Regions from separate parts of the Pseudofrankia saprophytica genome, predicted to be linked through region 1. Evidence: riboswitches for the same ligand, from Rfam matches in the RefSeq annotation. Region 1 holds a riboswitch; each other region holds the start of a gene.

The links. Region 1 has a riboswitch for cyclic di-AMP ahead of FRCN3DRAFT_RS0203785 (peptidoglycan-binding protein). Riboswitches for the same ligand answer to the same signal wherever they lie in the genome.
Region 2: another riboswitch for cyclic di-AMP. It lies ahead of FRCN3DRAFT_RS0218280 (C40 family peptidase); the one in region 1 lies ahead of FRCN3DRAFT_RS0203785 (peptidoglycan-binding protein).
Region 3: another riboswitch for cyclic di-AMP. It lies ahead of FRCN3DRAFT_RS0207300 (transglycosylase family protein); the one in region 1 lies ahead of FRCN3DRAFT_RS0203785 (peptidoglycan-binding protein).

What each region holds. Positions count from the first base shown of each region.
Region 1 covers NZ_KI912266.1:853,322-859,971, reverse strand. Annotated here, with positions in the region: gene FRCN3DRAFT_RS0203795 (hypothetical protein) at 1-3, shown strand, start outside; gene FRCN3DRAFT_RS0203790 (hypothetical protein) at 95-871, shown strand; gene FRCN3DRAFT_RS0203785 (peptidoglycan-binding protein) at 1,025-1,771, opposite strand; cyclic di-AMP (ydaO/yuaA leader) riboswitch at 1,778-1,959, opposite strand; gene FRCN3DRAFT_RS0203780 (substrate-binding domain-containing protein) at 2,547-4,082, shown strand; gene FRCN3DRAFT_RS0203775 (response regulator) at 4,194-4,943, opposite strand; gene FRCN3DRAFT_RS0203770 (sensor histidine kinase) at 4,940-6,650, opposite strand, start outside.
Region 2 covers NZ_KI912266.1:4,376,451-4,383,100, forward strand. Annotated here, with positions in the region: gene der (ribosome biogenesis GTPase Der) at 1-383, shown strand, start outside; tRNA gene FRCN3DRAFT_RS0218265 (tRNA-Pro) at 772-845, opposite strand; gene FRCN3DRAFT_RS0218270 (hypothetical protein) at 1,175-1,657, opposite strand; gene FRCN3DRAFT_RS49635 (class F sortase) at 2,071-3,432, shown strand; cyclic di-AMP (ydaO/yuaA leader) riboswitch at 4,055-4,250, shown strand; gene FRCN3DRAFT_RS0218280 (C40 family peptidase) at 4,269-5,336, shown strand; gene clsA (cardiolipin synthase ClsA) at 5,636-6,259, shown strand; gene FRCN3DRAFT_RS0218295 (mannose-1-phosphate guanyltransferase) at 6,271-6,650, shown strand, end outside.
Region 3 covers NZ_KI912266.1:1,726,954-1,733,603, reverse strand. Annotated here, with positions in the region: gene FRCN3DRAFT_RS0207320 (GNAT family N-acetyltransferase) at 1-448, opposite strand, end outside; gene FRCN3DRAFT_RS0207315 (NAD-dependent epimerase/dehydratase family protein) at 445-1,680, opposite strand; gene FRCN3DRAFT_RS43140 (DedA family protein) at 1,882-2,637, opposite strand; gene fbaA (class II fructose-bisphosphate aldolase) at 2,944-3,972, shown strand; cyclic di-AMP (ydaO/yuaA leader) riboswitch at 5,011-5,237, shown strand; gene FRCN3DRAFT_RS0207300 (transglycosylase family protein) at 5,380-6,069, shown strand.

The sequences.
Region 1 (6,650 bases):
TAGGGGGCGGTCGCGGTCCCAATGCCCGGCCATACCGGGGACAATTCGGCCATCCGGATGAACCCTCCGATGGCGGTCCGGCACACTGGGCCGCATGGGTGTAGGGGAGCCCTCCGGGGAGTTCTCGGGCCAAAGCCAGCCGACGGGCTGGAACCAGGGCTACCCGCCAATGGGCCAATATCAGCAGCAGTACCCACCAACCGGTCAGTACCAGCAGCATCCGCCAACAGGCCCGTACCAGGGCTACCCGCCGCCGGGCCAGTACCAGCAGCCGCCGGGCGAGTACCAGCAGGGCCAGTACCAGCAGCAGTATCCGCCGGCCGGCGGATACCAGTGGGCTCCGCCGGAAGGGCAGGTCCCGCCAGCCGGCCAGAACCCCTGGTACCCGCCGCCGGGCGGCCACCAGCCATCGCCCCGTCGGCGACCCTGGCTGGTGCCGGTGCTGGTCGTCGGTGGATTGGTCCTCGTCGCCGGCGTCGTCCTCGGCGTGCTGAGACTGGTCAACCATGACGGGGGCGGGAGCGGAACCGGGACCACGGTGCCGAGCGCCTTCCTCGGAACCTGGTACGGCACGCACGGTGGCTCCGAGATGTCCCTGGAGCTCAAGGACGGCAAGGTGGGTGACGTCGTCGGCGCGACGACGTACCCGGGCGCCTGCACCGAGACGGTGACCCTGATCGAGGTCGGTGACGGCTCGTCGATCCGCGTGCACGAGGCGGTGCAGCCGGGCGACACCGAATGCACCGACGAGGACATCACCCTGACGCTCCAGGGATCGGGTTCGTTGAGCCTGCGCTATGAGTCGTACGCGGAGGGTGACCCGGACGGGACGGTCGTCATGACGCGGGCCGGCGGCGGCAGAGCGGCCTGAGAGCGACCTGACCGACCAGGGGCCGGAGCGGACGTAGGCCGCGACAAGCGGAACCGCCCTGACCTCGACAGGAGGGAGAGATCAGGGCGGTTCCGGGGCTCCCGCGTCCGGTGGGGGGAAGAGACGCGGGAGGGTCTTGCTGGTCGGCGTTGACTAGCCGAACAGCGCCTTGTGGGTCTGCGGACCGACGACGCCGTCGACCAGCAGGCCGTGGGCGGCCTGGTAGGCGCGCACGACGCTGGAGGTCTGCGGGCCGAAGTAGCCGTCGACCGCGACCACGTGGCCAAGGCTCCCGAGCTTCTGCTGCAACTGGCGGACCGCGTCCAGGTAGACGCTGTGGTTCGCCGCCTGCGACAGGTACCAGGCGTTCGCCGGGATCGCGGGCGCGGCCTTGGCCAGGGCGGCCGGGGCGGCGGAGACCGTCCCGCTGCCGACCGCGTTCGCGGCGGCATAGCCACGCGACAGGTAGTTCCGGTAGGCGCCGGTGGTGTAGGTGGTCCAGGCGCTTGGGCCGGAGCCCTTGCAAACCTGGGTGGCGGCCCACGCGTTGGTCGCCGGGTCGTAGAGGTTGCGGCTCCCGACCCAGCCGGAATGCGCCCGCATGTTGATCTGCCACAGGCCGCGCGAGTCCTCGCCGACGGTGGCGTGCGCGTAGGCGTTGCCGCCGGACTCGGCCAGCGCGATCGCGACCCAGGTCGCGAGGCTGACGCGGCAGCTGTCCAGGCCCGCGGAATGCGCGTAGGCGGCGATCTGGGAGTCCGAGACGCTGGACGCGGCACTGGCCGGAGCGGCGCCGGCGAAGACGGCGGCGCCGGCGGTGGCGGTTACGACGCCGGCGGCGACAACAGCCGAACTGCGGCGGCGGAAAGCACTCTGCTTGCGATGACGACCCTTGAGCATTCTGCGAAAATCTTTCCCGCACGCCTGTGAGGTTAGCTGTCGGGTTCGGGCCGGGAAGCCCGGCCGGCTATTTTTGGGCGCGCTGAAAAGCGCCTTTGAATGGCCGACTTAACCCCAAGGGCTCGCGCTGGGTGGCGCGAGCCCGGAGGAACGTGGTTCCCCCATTTCTGCCCTGGCGATGTTCTCGGAGGGGGCACCGATCCGGGGGCAGAACTCGGCGTCCGGATCGCTGCTTGCTGCGAGCGGAGCAACCGTAACTAGCTACCGGGTGTAGTCACAAGCGGGCGAACTGGGCAGATGTCCGGCAAGGCTGTCACGCTGCGTGTAAAGCCCTGTGGCAACGCGCTTGTCAACAACTAGCTGTGACCAGCGTCACATCAATTGTTGCAAAATTCGGGGAACAAGGAGCCGTTGTCGCGCGAATCAATGTCGCTCAACGGTTTCCAACAGCCACCCTTACCGAATGATGCTTATCGCGAGCGACGCAGATCTGATGCGCCGCGTAATATCCCGCCGAACTTCCCTCCGATCGAGCAATCGCCCGTCACGACGTGTTCCAGCCGTTGGGAAGCCGTGGTCGAGGTCACATCGGGTGACGACTGCCCGTCGGCTGTCGAGGCCGGTCGGGAGATCCGAACTCGTGAACAGGGCGTGAACTGTCGAGGGGAATCCTGACGCCGGTACGTACCGATTGAGTATGTTTGGTCCGAAAAATCGCCTCCGCACCGAAGCCGATGCGGAGGGTAGTCGATCCGCGGGTTGGAGCGTTGTCCAGGTGTTCGAAACCACCGCGGACAACCTGGGCACGTTCTTCTCGGCCGCGGCGCTGGTGGTGTCGCTCGCCGTCTGGTTGATCGACCGCTATGTCCGTCAGCGCCGGATCGTCAGCTACCGGGTCCACCTGAACACCAAGATTGACGTGAGCCCGCGGTCGGCCGCCGACGTCGCGGACCTGGAGCTGCGGCGGCGCACCGACGGAGAGCCCGTTCCCGGCGCGAGCCTGACCCTCGTGCGGGTGAAGAACGCAGGCCGTCTCGACGTGGACGCGGTGGACATCGTCCGCCCGCTCACGTTCACCTTCCCAAGGCGATCGGCCATGGGCGTCGAGGTGGTCGAGCCCAGCCCGGTGGAACTGCGCGATGTGATCATGAATGCCCGCTGGCCGGACCACCCGGGCCGCGTCCCGGGGCCGTTCATGGAAGGCGACAGGGTCGAGCTGCCGCCCATGGACCTGAACGAGGGCGTCCGGTTCAAGCTCCTCGTGCTGCTGTCCGGCGACGGCAACGAGGTGCACGCCCGCGGCTACATCCGCGGCGGCAAGTTCGAACGCGACACCAACCGCCGCCGCAATCGCGGGCTCGTCCTGGGCGGGCTCTCGTTGCTCCTCGCCGGCCTGCTGATCGGCCTGGTGATCGTCAACTCCCGTTCGGACCCGAGCGAGAGCACGGTCCGCTGCCTACGCGGTCAGCTGCAGATCGAGGGTTCGACGGCGTTTGCTCCGGTGGTCAAGCTCATCGCCGACGAGTACCACAAGACCTGCGGTGACGCGGACATCGCGGTTGTCGCGAACGGCAGCATCAGCGGGCTGCGGGCCGTGGCGAACACGGGCGCCAACGACCCGAAGACGGCGGCCGCCAGGCTCGCGATGTCCGACGGCCCGGCCTCCGGCGATTTCGGTTCACTGGTCGCGCGGCCCGTCTCGGTGGTCGTCTTCTCCCTGCTCGTGAACGACTCGGCCGGGATCCACGGTCTCACCGTCGACCAGGTCCAGTCCGTCTACGACGGTCGGGTCACCAACTGGAAGGACGTCGGCGGCAACGACGCGCCGATACGCCTGATCTCTCGCGGCTCCGAGTCCGGCACTCGCGGGGCGTTCGAGCGCCGGGTGCTGGGCACCCAGGAGCCCCCGGTCTCCTCGAACGACTGCTTCACCAAGGACCGTGACCCGAACGCGGCCACCACCCGGTGCGAGTTCAGCAGCGAGGCAAGCCTGCTCGACCAGATCTCCCGCACCCCGGGCGCGCTCGGCTACGCGGAACGCGGCGCCGCCGCCACCTACCCGAAGATCAACGAGATTGCGTTGAACGGCTGGACCCCAGACATCAGCACGGTCGAACGCGGCGACTACCCGTTCTGGGAGGTCGAGTACCTCTACACATACGGCACCCCGCCCGGTGACAGCCTGCTGTCGGCCTTCCTGGAGTACGTCAGCACGGACACGGCGAAGAACCTGCTCCGCGGCGAGGGCTTCACGCCATGCGTCGACCGCGACAAGAACCTGATGGCTACCCTCTGCGCCACCCGGCGCTGAGCCACCAGCACCCAACCACCAGCACCCAACCCCAACCACCAGCACCCAACCGCCAGCCACGAGCCGCCAGCGCACGGCCGCCTGCCTGGCCGCCCGGGCGGGCGCCGGTCGTCAGGGCTGGAAGCGGTAGCCCATGCCCGGCTCGGTCAGGAGGTGGCGGGGGCGGGCCGGGTCGTCCTCGAGCTTCTGGCGCAGGCGGTTGAGGTAGGTGCGCAGGTAGTGGGTCTCGGTCTCGTACCGCACGCCCCAGACCTCGGTGAGCAGCTGGCGCTGGGTGACGAGCTTGCCGGGGTGGCTGAGCAGCACCCTGAGCAGGCCCCACTCGGTCTTCGTCAGGTGGATCTCCTCGCCCCCCTCCTCACCGGCGGCCTGGTCGCTCCCGCCGCTCCCGCCGCTCCCGTCGCCCGCGCCGCCCGCGGCGGGCCAGGCGCGGGTGACGCGATGGGCGGCGAGGTCGACCGTGACGTGGCCGAAGCGGACGATGGGACTTGCCTCCTGCTCGCCGCCGCGGCGGGCGACCGCGCGCAGCCGGGCGAGCAGCTCGTCGATGCCGAACGGCTTGGTGATGTAGTCGTCGGCGCCGGCGTCGAGGGCGCCGACCTTGTCGCGGCTCTCGGCCCGGCCGGAGAGCACCACGATCGGCACCCGCGTCCAGCCGCGCAGGCCGTGGATGACCTCGACGCCATCCATGTCCGGCAGGCCGAGGTCGAGGATGACGATGTCCGGGATGGTCGACGCGGCGGCGGACAGGGCGCCCGCGCCGGTGTCGGCGACGACCACCTCGTAGCCGCGTGCTCGCAGGTTGATCCGCATCGCGCGCAGGATCTGTGGCTCGTCGTCGACGATCAGCACCCGCGTCACCGGACACCGCCGGTGTCGTCCAGCTTTCCGTCGCCGTCGCCGTCGCCGTCGCCGTCGTGGTCGCCGTCCGCGGCCGCCGCCGCGCTGTCCTCGTCGGCGGGGAGGTCGATGACCATCGTGAGGCCGCCGCCGGGGGTGTCCTCCGGAGTGAGAGTGCCATCCATCGCCTCGACCAGGCCGCGGGAGAGCGCGAGACCGAGGCCGGTGCCGGTGGTGTTGTCGGTGTCGCCGAGGCGCTGGAACGGCCGGAAGATGGCGTCCCGGTCGGCCTCCGGCACGCCGGGGCCACGGTCGACGACGCGGATCTGCACCCGTGTGCCGAGCGCGCTCGTCGTGATCAGCGGCGGGGCCCCGGCCGGCGAGAACCGGATCGCGTTCGCGACGACGTTCGCGACCACGCGCTCGAGCAGCACCGGGTCGGCCCGGATCGCCGGCACCTCGGGCACGTCGCCGATCTCGCCGAGAACCCGGTTCGCCTCGCCGGTCTCGCCGCCGATGCGAACCCCGGTCGCGTCCGGGCCGATGCCGTCGAGGGCGAGCGCGACGACGTCCTCGGCGTGGACCGCCCGCGGGAACACCGACAGCACCCCTGCCTGCAGCCGGCTCATGTCCAGCAGGTTCTCCACCAGCGTCGTCAGCCGGTCGAGCGACTCGTCCGCCGTCGCGACCAGCTCGGCGCGCTCCTCGGCCGACCAGACCACGTCCTGGGCGCGTAGCCCGGTGACGGCCGCCTTCGCGGCGGCCAGCGGCGCCCGCAGGTCGTGCCCGACGGCGGTGAGCAGCGCGGAGCGGACCCGGTCGGCCTCCGCGAGCGGCCGGACGCTCGCCGCCTCCTGGGCGAGCCGGAGGCGTTCCGCGGCGGTCGCCGCCTGCGCGGCGAACGCGGCGAGCAGCCGCCGGTCAGCGGCCGGCAATGGCCGCCCGCGCAGCGCCAGGGTGAACCGGTGGCCGGCCGGCACGTCGACCTCCCCCTCCGACGGCCGCGTACAGGGCCGCGGCCCGACCGCCGCGACGACCCGCCAGCGCTCCCGCCCGGTCCTCGCCGTGCCCGTCTTGTCTGCCGTGTCGGACGAGTAGGACTCGAGGAGTGCCACCGACGTCATTCCGAAACTCTCCCGGGCCCGTTCGAGGATCGCGGGCAGCGGGTGCTCGCTGCGCAGCACGGTGCCCGCGAGCGTCGCCAGGGTCTCCGCCTCGGCGCCCGCCCGCGCGGCCTGGCCGGAGCGGCGGCGGGCGAGGTCGACGACCCGGCTGACGGCGACCGCGACGGCGACGAACGCCACCAGCGCGAACGTGTTGTTGTGCTCGGCGATCGTCCAGCGGTACAGCGGCGGGGTGAAGTAGTAGTTCAGCAGCACCGACGAGGCCACCGCCGTGGCCAGCGCCGGCCAGATACCGCCGACGACCGCCACCGCCACCACGACCAGCAGGTAGAGCAGCACGTTGGAGGTCAGGTTCAGGGCGGAGCGGCTCGCCGTCGCCACCGCCGTGAACAGCGCGAGCATGGCCGCCGCCAGCGCGAACCCGGCCAGCTGGCGCCGGTACGCGACCCACCGCTCGCCACGGTGACCGCGACCGTGGCCGGCCGCGTCGCGCCCACCTCGCGCGCCCGGCGAGGGAGGCCCGCCCAGCGCGGGAGGTTGGTCACCGCCGTCGCCCGGCTCCTCGCCGGCGGGTCGTGCGCGCCTGCCGACGGCGCTCGAACGC
Region 2 (6,650 bases), 3.5 Mb from region 1:
ACCTGGCCCGGGTTTCCTGGGCGCCCCGGGTGAACATCTCCGCGCGCACCGGCCGGGCGACTGACAGGCTCGCTCCCGCGCTGCGCACCTCGCTGGAGAGCTGGGGCACCCGCATCCCGACTGGCCGGCTCAACGCGTGGCTCGGTGAGGTCGTCGCCGCCACCCCGCCGCCCCCCCGCGGCGGCCGGATCCCCAAGATTCTCTTCGCCACCCAGGCCGGCGTGCGCCCCCCGCGCTTCGTCGTCTTCTCCACCGCCTTCCTGGAGCCCGGCTACCGCCGCTTCCTGGAGCGCCGCCTCCGCGAGGACTTCGGTTTCGTCGGCTCCCCGGTAGAGGTCTCCGTCCGAGTCCGCGAACGCGGCGACCGCAACCGCGACCGCTGACCCCAGCCGGAGCTCCGCCCCCAGTCACCACGCCGTGGGAAGCCACTGATTTCCAACAGAAACGGCAAGGGCCGCTGGTCGGCCGACCAGCGGCCCTACCCATGTTGTCGGCTCATGGGCGGGAGTCCCGGCCCGACGCTGGGGCTCAGCGGCTCGCCCCGGATCACCATCGCGCCTTCCGGGAAGCGAGCCCGAAGGGCAGCGACCGCCCCAACCACGCAAAACAGTGAGGGCCGCTGGTCCACAGACCAACGGCCCTGCACATCTCATCCGACCCCAAAGGTGGGGGCGCAAGCCCCGACATCGGGGCCCGGGGGTCACCCCCCGGAGCAACATCGCGGCCTACGGGAAGCTGCTCGAAGAGCAGCGAACAGCGTTCCCCAGCCCGTCGGGACGACAGGATTTGAACCTGCGACCCCTAGACCCCCAGTCTAGTGCGCTACCAAACTGCGCCACGTCCCGAGTGCACCGCCGCCGGCCCGGAAACCGTTCCGGCGACGAGGAACACCTTACCTGATCTGCGGGCTCTGTGGTTCACGGGGGCCCGTGGAGCCCGGCGGTTCGGGTCCGTGGCGGTGGGCGCCCCGACAAGGTCGGGGCGCCCACCGACGGTGGTCACCGTGGGCCGCGCGGTACCGGTCCGGCCAGGCGGAGTGGGCGTTCGCCAGGCCGGAACCGGCGCGCGCGGCGGTCTGTCCCGCGGCGGTCCGGACCACTAGGGCCGGATCGGCCGGGACAGCCGACGTCTACCGTCGGGCGGCGCCTCAGCGGGGCCGCTGTGGACGGCTGGGTCAGATGGTGCCCTGGTTGCGGCGACGGTTCGCGACGCCGACGGTCAGCAGGATGGCGCCAAGGCCGGCGCCGGCCAGCGGGAGGACGGGGGTGGAGTTGGCGGCCATGCCGCCGCCACCCGCGGCGACGCCGCCGGCGCCAGCGCCGCCGCCGCCCCCGACTCCCACCCCGACGACCCCGACGCCGACCGCGCAGCGGTCCCTGTCCTTGTCGTCAAGGATGCCGTCCTTGAACCAGTCGTCATCCTTGTCCCTGTCGCCAAGGATGCCGCCGTCCTTCCCGTCCTTGCCGTCTTTCCCGTCCCTCCCGATGCAGTCCCTGTTGTCCTTGTCCTTGTCGTTCAGGATTCCGTTGTCCTTCTTATCGCCGTTGCCGTCGTCCAAGGCCTGCGCGATCCCGAGGCCGGGCCCACCGATAGTGAGGATGAGGCTCGCGGCGCCGGACAATCCCAGCAAGGCCGCACTACGTCCCAGGCCCTTCATCAGGTCCCCTCTCTCGCAGATTGTGACCGTCACATGACTGCGAGCGCCACCATAGCTACTCCGTGGCCGAATCCTGAGCAGCCCGCATGGGCGTGGTGGGTCTCAGGTGACTGGTCCCCAGAATGAACGCGAGGTTCGGGCCGCTGGCGGTAGTTGCCTGCGGCGCCGGGGTCCGTCACGTTCCCGCCGGTTTACTCCGAAGCATTTCTCGCGATCCCGGCCGGCTTCTCCGGAATTCGGGACCACGGCGTTGGCCCAGATTGTCGCCCCCGGGCCGGCTGTCCCATTTTCCGGTAGCGTCCGGCGCGCCGTTGATTCACATCCGGATACGGCGTCAGTAGCACGGAGAACCGGCTTCGGCGCCTTAGCATCCCGGCCGTCGGGTTCCGGTCGTGCGGGAGGGTGCGGGCGTCGTGGGCGGTGCGTCAAAGCGCGGCGGACGGTCAGCTGGTTCGCGGACGGTCGCGGCGGGCGGTACGCCCGGACGGGCAGGTCTCCAGCCAGCTGGCCGCGGCGCGAGGCGCGAGCCGGCGGCCGGCTCCGGGCTTCCGCCGAACCAGCGGAACCAGCCGAACCAGCGCGTCTCCGCGGGCGAGGGCGGGCGGGCGGGGGCACCCGGCACCGCGCGCGGCCGGCAGGAACCCGCCGTCGGCCGCGCGGACGGGCTGGAGTCGCTCGAGGGCCCGGCCGAGCCCGCCCGCCTGGGCCCGGCCGGGCCCAGGCCAACCGTTCGTGCCGGCCGCCGTGGCGGCTCCTCGCCCGCCGCGCCGTTCGCGGGGCCCACCGCCGCGCCGGCCACCGGGCCGCCGGCGGGGCCTTCGGGCCGTTCCGGGCGCAGGGCCAGGCTGACCTGGCCGCTGGTGATGGCCGGGCTGGCGCTGGTGGTTCTCAGCGGGTACCGGCTGGCCGCGCCCGAGTTGTCGGCTGTCGAGGCGCCGGCGGCGGGCCGGGTGCTGCCGGCCCCGGTCGTCGCGACGAGCGGCGCGACGGTCTCCGGGCCGCCGCCGGCCACGGCGAGTCCGGTGCCGATGGTTGCGCCGCCGGTGGTGGCCGACCCGGTGCGGCTGCGGATCCCGGCGATCGCGGTGGACGCGCCCGTCGTCGGCCTCGGGCTGACCCCGCAGGGTGCCATCGACGTGCCGACCCAGTGGGGCGATGTGGGCTGGTACGACCCGGGAGTCGCCCCGGGCGCGGTGGGCCCGGCGGTGCTCGTCGGCCACTACGACTCGAAGAAGGGGCCGGCCGTCTTCTACCGGCTGCGCAGTCTGCTGCCGGGGGACCAGATGACCGTCGTCGGCGGTTCCGGGGCGAGCGTCACGTTCGTCGTCGACCGGGCGGAGACCGTGTCCAAGGCGACGTTCCCGACGCAGCGGGTCTACGGCCCGGTCACCCGCCCGGAGATCCGGATCATCACCTGCGACGGCGGCTTCGACGAGCACACGCACCACTATCTGGACAACCTCGTCGTGTACGGCCACGCCATCCCCACGCCGGTCGCCCCACCCGCGCCGGTCGCCCCACCCGCCCAGGGTTCCCCGGCCGCGCCGCTCGGTGTCGCTCCCGCGGCCGTGCCGCCGCCCACGGGCGTCCCGTCGGCCGCGTCGCCCCCTGGGGGCCCGCCCACGCCGCCAGCGACCACCTCCGCGGCCGTGGCGCCCACCGCGTCCACGAGCGCGGCGGGCGGATCCCCGCCGGCCGGGACGGCGCTGCCCCCGCCGGCCTCGTCCGCGTCCGTCGGGCCGTCCGCCGCCGTCACGCCGCGCCCATCCGGCTGACGGCGCCGCCCCCGCCGCGCCTCCTTCGTTCTTCGCCGGCCTGTCCGCCGTCCGCGTCGGTCGTCCGCTGCCTGTCCGCCGGTGTCGGGCTGATCGTGATGCCGCGGTCGCGGCGGCCGGTCGCACCGGTAGACAAGATAGTCAACGCTGTTGACGCGCCGACCCCGGCTTGGTGATCTTCGTCGGGCGGCGGCTCTTTGGTGTAGGGCGTGTGGGGAAGAGCCTGCCCCCACGGGGTGATCGCGGGGTGTGGCGATGTCGCGGCGGCGCACGTCTGTTTCGCCCCGCTCGCCCGCTAGGGACTTTGGTCTCTAGCGCGCATCGGGACTAAAGTCCCGGCGGCCCTGGGCTGGGCGTCGCCTGATGGTCGATTTCTCTCAGTCGACGCAACGAGACATCAACCACTGCGCCCGCGCTGGCGTGGAGTCGCCGGTCTTCGCGCCGTGCCGACGCCGGTTACTCCTGGCCAGGGCGCATGTGCAGAACAGACCGGAACGAGGTGGACATCTCATCGAAACGCGCGGCCGGGTGTCCAATTGTTGTGTTTATGGTGGTTGGAGGCCCCGCTGGGGGATCGACTATGGTCAGCGGTGCAACATTCTTCACCTAAGGCAACAAACCGCCAGGCCAAACGCCGAGTCCTGCCCCTGGTCTGACGTCCCCTCCGACACGCCGGGGCAGGAGCGGGGGACCCAACGTCCACCGGGCAACGCCGACATTCGGCCGCGCCCTCGGGGTGAAGCGGCCGCAAGGCGGCCGGGCAGCGTGAACCCTGCCCGAACCCGACAGCTGACCTCGCAGGCGTCAGGGAAGGACGCGCGTTGTCCCGTCGTGGCATGGCCTGGCTCCCGGACGACTGGGACGAGCTGGTGCGCGGTCGGCATCGCACGGACGGCGCTCCCAGCGGGGCCCGCCGGCGCAACGGCAACCAGCCCCGCCGGGTCAGCACGATCGCCGCGTTCACGACCGGCACGCTCGCCGTGTCCACCGCCGCGTTCGCCGCGACGGTCCCGTCCCAGGATTCGCCCTCGACGGTCGACACGAACCCGCAGAGCAACAGCACCACCTACGAGGCGAGTGCCCTGGGCGCGGCGCTCGGGGGCGGGGACGGCGAGGGCGGCTCCGGCGGCCTGGGCAGCGCCCTGGCCGGAGGTTCCGGCTCCGGCGGTCTCGCCGGGGCGCTGGCCGACTCCGGCCCGGTCTTCACGAACCTGGCGCTCACCGCGGACCACACCACCGTCCAGCCCAACGCCCCGGTCGTACTGACCGTCAAGGCGACGGAGGCGCTCGACGGCTCGCCGCTGGCCCGCCAGAAGGTGAAGATCGTCGTGGTGGACGGGCCGAAGTGGCAGGCCACCACCACTCTCACCACCGACGACCAGGGCCAGGCGAGCATCACCGCCCGGCTGCTGTCGACCACCACGCTCACCGCCGTGTTCGACGGCGGCAGCTCGCTGCGGCCCTCGGTGGCCGGCGCGACCACGATCACGATCCAGCAGCGCAGGGCCTCGGACTACCTCGACACGGGCGTCCCGTCCGTCATCCCGGGCAGCTCCATCGGCGAGAAGGCCGTCTACCTCGCCTCGCTGCAGAAGGGCAAGCCGTACGTCTACGGCTCCGAGGGCCCGTACTCGTTCGACTGCTCCGGCCTCGTCCAGTACGTCTTCAAGCAGCTGGGCCGCAACCTGCCGCGGACCGCCGAGGCGCAGTACTGGGCCACGTCGCACGTCGCCCAGTCGGGCAAGCAGCCCGGCGACCTGATCTTCTACGGCAGCCCGGGCAACATCTACCACGTCGGCATCTACGCCGGTAACGGCTACATGTGGGCCGCTCCGCAGACCGGTGGTGTGGTTTCCCTGCGCCCGATCTACAGCTCGACGTACCTCGTCGGCCGGGTCATGTGACGAAGGTGCGGCAGGCGCTCCGGGCCTGGCCGCGCCGCCGTCCGCCGGACGACTCGACCCCGGTCCGCCTGGACCGGGGTTCTTCATGTTCCGTTTCCGTCGGCGGCCAGGCCCGCCCCTCGTCCGCCCTCGCCGCGCTCAGGCGCATGGTCATCGACTAGCGTCTTGCTTTCAGGGGATGCGCCGGTCCTGAAGGCCGCGCCGCGGTACGCGCGTGCCCGACCCGGGCAGGACGTTTCCGCGTCGCCAAGTGCCCGTAATCTTGCTGGCAGGCCGCCGCTGAGGGGAGGAAATGCCGCATGACGAGCGCCGCCGCCCCCAGCGACCGGATCTGGACGATCCCGAACCTGCTGTCAGCGCTGCGCCTGCTCGGCGTACCCGTCTTCCTGTGGCTCGTGCTCGGCCCGCACGCCGACTGGGTGGCGCTGGGCATCCTGGTCTTCGCCGGCATCAGCGACTATCTCGACGGCCGGCTCGCGCGGGCCCTGGGTCAGACCAGCCGCCTCGGCATCCTGCTCGACCCACTCGCCGACCGGCTCTACATCCTCGCCACCATCGTCGCCCTCGCCGTCCGGGGGATCATTCCCTGGTGGCTGTTCGCGGCGATCGTCGGCCGCGACGTGTTCATCACCCTGCTGCTCATCCCGATGCGCCGGCTGGGCCTGGGTACCGCGCTGCCGGTGCACTACCTGGGCAAGGCGGCCACCTTCAACCTGCTCTACGCGTTCCCGCTGCTGCTGCTCTCCGACGGCCACGGGGCGGTGTCGACCGTGGTCCGCCCGCTCGGCTGGGCGTTCGCGATCTGGGGGGTGGCGCTGTACTGGTGGGCCGGGCTGCTCTACGCCTTCCAGGTCGCCGGTATCGCGCGGGCCCGCCGGCAGGCCGCCCGGGGGCGGCCGGCCCCGGCGGGGGGCTCGCCGTGAGAGCCGTGGTGATGGCTGGCGGGGAGGGCACCCGGCTGCGGCCGCTGACCGCGAACGCGCCCAAGCCGCTGCTCCCGGTCGTCAACCGGCCGATCATGGAGCACGTCCTTCGGCTGCTCAAGCGGCACGGCTTCGACGAGACGGTGGTGACCGTCCAGTTCCTCGCCGCCATGGTGCGCACCTACTTCGGCGACGGCGACGAGCTCGGCATGCACCTGTCGTACGCCACCGAGTCGACGCCGCTGGGGACGGCGGGCAGCGTCAAGAACGCCGAGGCGGCGCTGCGCGACGAGCAGTTCCTGGTGATCAGTGGCGACGCGCTGACCGACATCGACCTGACCGAGCTCGTCGCCGAGCACCGCAAGAACGGCGCCCTGGTCACCGTCGCCCT
Region 3 (6,650 bases), 870 kb from region 1:
CCGCGTCGTCGGCGCGCACTCGGGTCTCCACCAGAGCGAGAAGAGACGCCTCCAGCCAGGTCGCCAACGCCCGGACGATCTCGGCGCCGTATCCGCGCCGGCGTTCGTCCGGGCCGATCACCACCGCGACCGCCGCACGGTGCGCCCGGGTGTCGGCGCCGAGCAGCCCGACGGCGACGCCGCCGTGGTCGCGGACCACCCAGGTCAGCGCGGCGCGGCCGGCACCCGTCCGGTGGCGCAGCTCGCGGCGCAACGCCGCCGGCTCGGTCGTCCCGCGCGCGTCCGGGCCGGCGAACAGCCCTCCGACTCCGAGCCCCGGAGCCGGGCGCGCCGCGAGCGCGACCTTGCGCGCCAGCTCCTCGGCGACATAGCCCGCGTTCCACACCGTCACCGGCAACGCCTGCAGCCGCGGCGTCGTCAGCGTCGGCCCGTCGCCACCCACGCTCACCCGCGCCGGGAAGGCTCGCGGACGCCCAGCAGGCCGCGGTCACGCAGCCAGGCCTCGGTGCGGCTCATACCGTCGGCCAGCTCGACCCGCGGGCCCCAGCCGGTCAACGCGGTGATCCGCTCGCCCGAGCACCTCCCGGTCCTGGTCACGTCCGCCACGCTGAGCGGACCCAGGTCCATCCGGCCGCGCGGGTCGACCCCGGCGACCAGCCGGGCGCCGAGACCGCGCACGATCCCCAGGGCCGCGGAGCCGGCCGACGGGACGGACGCCTGGCCGCCGCCGGCGTCCCCGGTGGGCTCCCCAGCGACGCCGGCGGGCTGGCTGCCTCGGCCAGCCTCGGCGAGCGCGGCGGCGGAGCCCGGCCGCGGGACGCGGTGCGACTCGACCCGGCCGCGCAGACGCCCGACGGCCACGGTGGCCTCATCCAGCGCGCCGTACATCCGGGCGGGCACTGAGCGCGGTGCGGGCAGATCCAGCATCCGGCTGTAGTAGCCGACGAACTCGGCGACCGTGCACGGCCCCGGCCCGGTCACGTGCAGAATCTCGCCGGCCGCCCGCGGCGAGTCCGCGGCCGAGATCACGGCCGCCACCACGTCGTCGATGTGGACGGGGTTGAGCCACCCGGTGCCACCGTCGAGGAGGACGAACCGGCCCGAACGCAGCAGCAGCACCGGCCAGACCGTCCACCGGCCGGCCCGCGGGCCATAGGCGTCCCCGAGGCGCAGCACGGTGGCCGACAGGCCGGACGCCGTCGCCGCGCTCACCGACTGCTCCGCGGCGGCCAGGGTGTCGGCCCGCGGGTCGCCGGTCAGCCCGACGGGCGCGGTCTCGTCGATGCCGTCGGCGATGTCCGGGCCGAGCGCCGACACGCAGGACAGGTGCACGACCCGGCGCACCTCGGCGCGGGCGGCGGCGTCGAGCACCGTGGCCGTCCCGCCGAGCAGGACCTGGCGCATCCGGGCCAGCGGAATGCGCGCGCTGCCGAGCGGTCGGCCACCGCGGATCGGCGGCAGCTCGCCGACCCCGCCCATGCCGGCCGCCGCGGCGTGGACCACCAGGTCCGCGCCGGCGAACTCCTTCTCCCAGTCGCCTGGCCGGCTCACGTCCGCGGTGCGCACGCCAGGGCCGCGGGCCACGTCGAGCGCGACCACCTCATCCCCGCGACCACGCAGGGCATGGGCAATCGCCCCGCCGACGAACCCGGCGGCGCCGGTGACCACCACCCGAGCCAACGTCAGCCCTCCTGACCGTGACCTCGCGGACGAGACCGTTCTGATCCTGCTGGCACGCGGTCCTCACGGCCGGAGTCCAGATCACGTCCCAGCATGCAGCATGACAGCACACCCGGATCTCAGCACGCACGGCGCCCGGCACACCACATGGACGACGGCCACCCACCTGCCGCCTCCAGAACCTACGACTGCCTCCCGGGCCTACGACAGGCCGCCGCCCTCGACGGGCGCGAGCCCGACCGGCTCCTCTTTCCTCTCCTCTTCCTTCTCTTTCCTTTTCTCCTTCACGAGGCCCCCGCCCTCGCCCCCGGTCTCCTCTTCCTCTGGGCTTCCGGCCACCGTCGCGCGGCGCCGGGCCACCTGGCGCCGCAGCAGCTCACCGAACAGGCCGGCCAGGACCGAGACGACCACGACGGACGGCGCGAGCCACGGAGTCGACTCCTTCAGCCCGGGCACCGACGCCGCCGCGTAGCCCAGCGCGGTCAGCCCGGTACCCCAGATCACCGCGCCGACCACGGCCGCCAGCAGGAAGCGCGACCACGGCATCCGCACCGCGCCCGCCAGGATCGGGGCGAAGGTGCGCGCCCAAGGCACGAATCGGGCCGCTACCAGCGTCACCGGGCCGAAACGTCCGTAGAACTCCTCGGTGCGGTCAAGCAGCTTTTTGTGTCGACGTTCCAGCCAGGGCCGGCCGAGCCGCCACCCGGTCACATAGCCCACGCAGACCCCCACGACCGCCATCACGGTCACGCCGGCAGCAAGTAGCGGCAGCGACACCCGGTGTGTCGGATCCGCCGCCAGCAGCCCGGCCGCCAGCAACATCGCGTCTCCCGGCAGCCAGAACCCGATCGGCACGCCGCTCTCAAGGAAGACGATCGCGAAGACGGTCAGATACAGGGTCAGGCCGGATAGACGGTCGACATCCATGCCATCAGTCTGACGGGGCGCCGAGCGCACCCGTCGCCGGACGCTTCGCGGCGCGCGCCGTGATACCCGATCGGCGCGGCCGCTGCGAAGATGACGGATCGAAGGGTAAGTAGTCACGAGTCCCAGTGGCGCGGGCGATGTCGGCGGCAACGGGCTCCCTCACAGCCGCCTCGCGTCATACCCTTCGCGCAACACAGCCCACAACGCGCGGTCCCGGCACACCCCGGCGCGCGCCGTCCACCCCTGCCCGGTCCGCCGGCGGGCGACGGCCGCCGGCGGGCGAACCCGGCCGCGTCCGCCCGCTCGGTGGCCCGACGCCTTTGACAGGAGCTTTCGATGCCCATCGCGACCCCAGACGTCTACGCCGAGATGCTCGACCGGGCGAAGGCGAACGCCTTCGCCTACCCAGCCATCAACGTCACCTCGTCACAGACGCTGAACGCCGCGCTGCGCGGCTTCGCCGAGGCGGGCAGCGACGGAATCCTCCAGGTGTCCACGGGGGGAGCCGAGTACCTGTCCGGGTCGACCGTCAAGAACATGGTGCTCGGCGCGGAGGCCCTGGCCGAGTTCGCGCACCACGTCGCCAAGGCCTACCCGGTGCAGATCGCCCTGCACACCGACCACTGCCCGGCGGACAAGCTCGACACCTACATGCGCCCGCTCGTCGCCATCTCCAGGGAGCGGGTGAAGGCCGGCCGCGACCCGCTGTTCCAGTCGCACATGTGGGACGGTTCCGCGGTGCCGCTGGAGGAGAACCTCAAGCTCGCCGAGGAGCTGCTCGCCGACTGCAAGGCCGCGAACATCGTGCTCGAGGTGGAGATCGGCGTCGTCGGCGGCGAGGAGGACGGGGTCGTCGGCGCGATCGACGAGAAGCTCTACACCACGCCCGAGGACATGTGGCGCACCGCCGAGGTGCTCGGCACCGGCGACAAGGGCCGGTACATGCTGGCGGCCACCTTCGGCAACGTGCACGGCGTCTACAAGCCGGGCAACGTCAAGCTACGCCCGACGATCCTGCGCGACGGCCAGCAGTACGTGGCCGCCAAGCTGGGGCTCGGCGCCGACGCGAAGCCGTTCAACCTGGTCTTCCACGGCGGCAGCGGCTCGGAGCTCTCCGAGATCCGCGAGGCGCTGGACTACGGCGTCGTCAAGATGAACGTGGACACCGACGCCCAGTACGCGTTCACCCGGCCGGTGGCGGACCACATGTTCAAGAACTACGACGGCGTCCTGAAGATCGACGGCGAGGTCGGCGTCAAGAAGTCCTACGACCCCCGCACCTGGGGCAAGGCCGCCGAGGCGAACATGGCCAAGCGGGTCGCGCAGGCCTGCGAGGACCTGCGCAGCGCCGGCCAGGCTCTTTAGTTTGGTTCGCTCCGTCCGGGCACGGCGCTCCGGCGACCTCGCTGCGGCCCGGCCCACTTCGCTTCGCTCGTGGGCCGGGCCTCCGCGAGGCGCGCCTCCGCGCCGCGCGGTCACCTGCCGCTGAACGTCACCAAACCAAGATCCATCCGATCCGGGGCACCAGCCAGATTTAGCTCGGCGTCGGATCTTCGGCCCGGGGTCGCCAACTTGGCGGCCCCGGGTCGTTTGCTGTCCCCGGCCGGTCCATCGCCCGTTCGGGCGGGTCCACCCGGACGGGCGGGCCTACCGGACGGGCAGGTCCACCAGAGCGGCGGGTCCACCCGTGGGTGGGCAAAGCGGTCAGCATCACTACTGACTACTCGCCGTTGCACAGTGGACTACTTAGCGCCACCGAAAGCGGACCACGACCGGACACGCCTGGCCAGTGCGCCACAGGGGTCGAATCTGTCGATGGTCAACCATGAGCACTCATTCGACTACCATCTGCGCACGAACCGGGTGATTCGGGGCGGGTGTAGCGAGGATCGCATTTCGCCCGAGCAAGCATCGAAGGTGCCCTTCGGACGGCAGAATGGTAGATTTATTTTTCGACGCGACACGCGGACGGAACCAGACCCGCGTGTGGCCCTCTGCTCGGACGGTCCGGCCCCTTGTGGGACGAAACCGCCAGCTAGCAGATCCTCGACGCAGAGCAAGAAAACGCCGCCCGCGGAGCCGGGTAGGAAAGATGAGCGCGCGTACGCGCGCGATAACATCGTTTCGGGCACATTTCAAGCAGCGACACGCCGGTGTGGCCTTCTTCACGTGCCTATTTCAATGCTTGCCGCCACGCCGAGGAATGTGGTTATGGTCTTCGCCGTGCCTGGCGACAGGACAGGCACCCAACGGGCGGCACGCCGAATCCTGCCCCCGCCCGGCGAGTTTTGAACCAGCGGCAGGAACGGGGGAACCGAATCCGGACGCCTGATCCAGAGATCCTGGGCAGCGGCCTTTTCCACCAACCTGATCGGACCGACGAGACCCGTGGAGCCGAAGTGGTGACGGAAAAGGCTCAATAGTGCGACGGCCTGCGTGGCCAAAAAGCGCGCCACGCCAGCCTCGCCCTCAACAGGCGTCCTAGGGGTGAAGCCGACCGACTTTCGCTGTGCTCGTTGACGCGCCGAACCGAGCGCGTCAACCCAACAGCCGAAAATGTCGCGTGGCCGGGCAATCTCTTTCCAGCCCGAACCCGACAGCTCACCTCGCAGGCGTGGGGAAGGGCAATCACGCATGTCCGAATCAAGTACCCCTGGTCGACATCGCATGCCCGGCGGTCGTTTCGTTCCGCCGGTGGCCGAATGTCCGCCAGACGGCACCACGAGCGTGCGCGTCTCCGTCAGCCCCCGAGCTGGCGAATCGGCGGGGCCGATCCGCCAGGTTTCTCCCCGGAATTCCCGGGAACCCCGGCGAGCCGTCACGTCCCCGGCACGCCGGCTACGCAAGTCCCTCGCGGCAGTTCCCGTCATCGCCGCGGCCGTGGGCGGCACACTCGCCGTCGCGACACCCGCGAACGCCTCTTCCACCTGGGCAGAACTGCGCCAGTGCGAGTCGGGCGGAAACTATTCCATCAATACCGGCAACGGATACTACGGCGCGTACCAGTTCTCCGTGAGGACGTGGCAGAGCCTCGGATATTCGGGGCTGCCGAGTGCCGCGCCACCGGCGGTTCAGGACGAGGCGGCGCTGCGGCTGGCGCAGCGCTCCGGCTTTGGCCAGTGGCCGGAATGCGGCCGCGGGATGGGTCCGGACCAGCTCGCCCCGGGCGCGAGCTCCGCCGGCGCCGGCCAGGCCTCCCGGTCGGCCCCCAGAGCGCCTCTCGTGGCCCAGCCGATCTCCTCGACCACGGCGCACCTGCCCTTCACGACGGCACTGGCCGGCCAGTACCGCGCCGACGTCCAGTCCTGGCAGGCCCAGATGAACAAGATCGGCTATTCCCTCGCCGCCGACGGGCACTACGGGCCGCGTTCGGCCGAGGCCGCCCGCGCGCTGCAGCGGGCCAAGGGCCTGGCCGTCGACGGCGTCGTCGGCCAGAGGACCTGGGCCGCCACCTTCGCCTGAGCCGTCAGGCGTCACCGCCCGGCTGACCTTCTCGCCGAGGCCTCCCGTCACGCGGGGCTTTGCCATTGCCCGTCGTTGACGGAACTCCCGGGGATCGGCTGACACCGATCCCGGGCAGGAGCCTCGGCCTGGGCCACCCGCCCGGATCCTCCCTCCCGGGCCGGCCCCGCGAGGTCAGTCGACCCGCCGCCACTGGAACCTCGCCGCGATCGGCCCCCACCGACCGCTGCCCACGCTGGCGACGGGACCCCTTTCCCACCCCGTCTCCGGCCGCCAGTCGGAGGCGTGCGGCCTTGGCCCGCCGGTTGGTCGGTGGGGCGAGGGGATCTGGCGGCGACGACGGTCGCTGCCTCGCCGCCGTGCCGTCGCGCCGGCCACAGAGTCGAAGGCCGCGCGAGCCTCATCATGATCGCGTGGCCGCCGGCCGGCGTGCCGGTCGGGCGGCGTCAGCGAGTGGCTGGCGCCACCGCCGGAACAGTCGCGAACCGGGGTCGTCCCTTTCGTTGGGGTGACCCCGGTTTGCGGCGAAGGATGACGACTCGCTACAGTCCGGTGCTACTCATCCGACCTGGGTGAGTCGC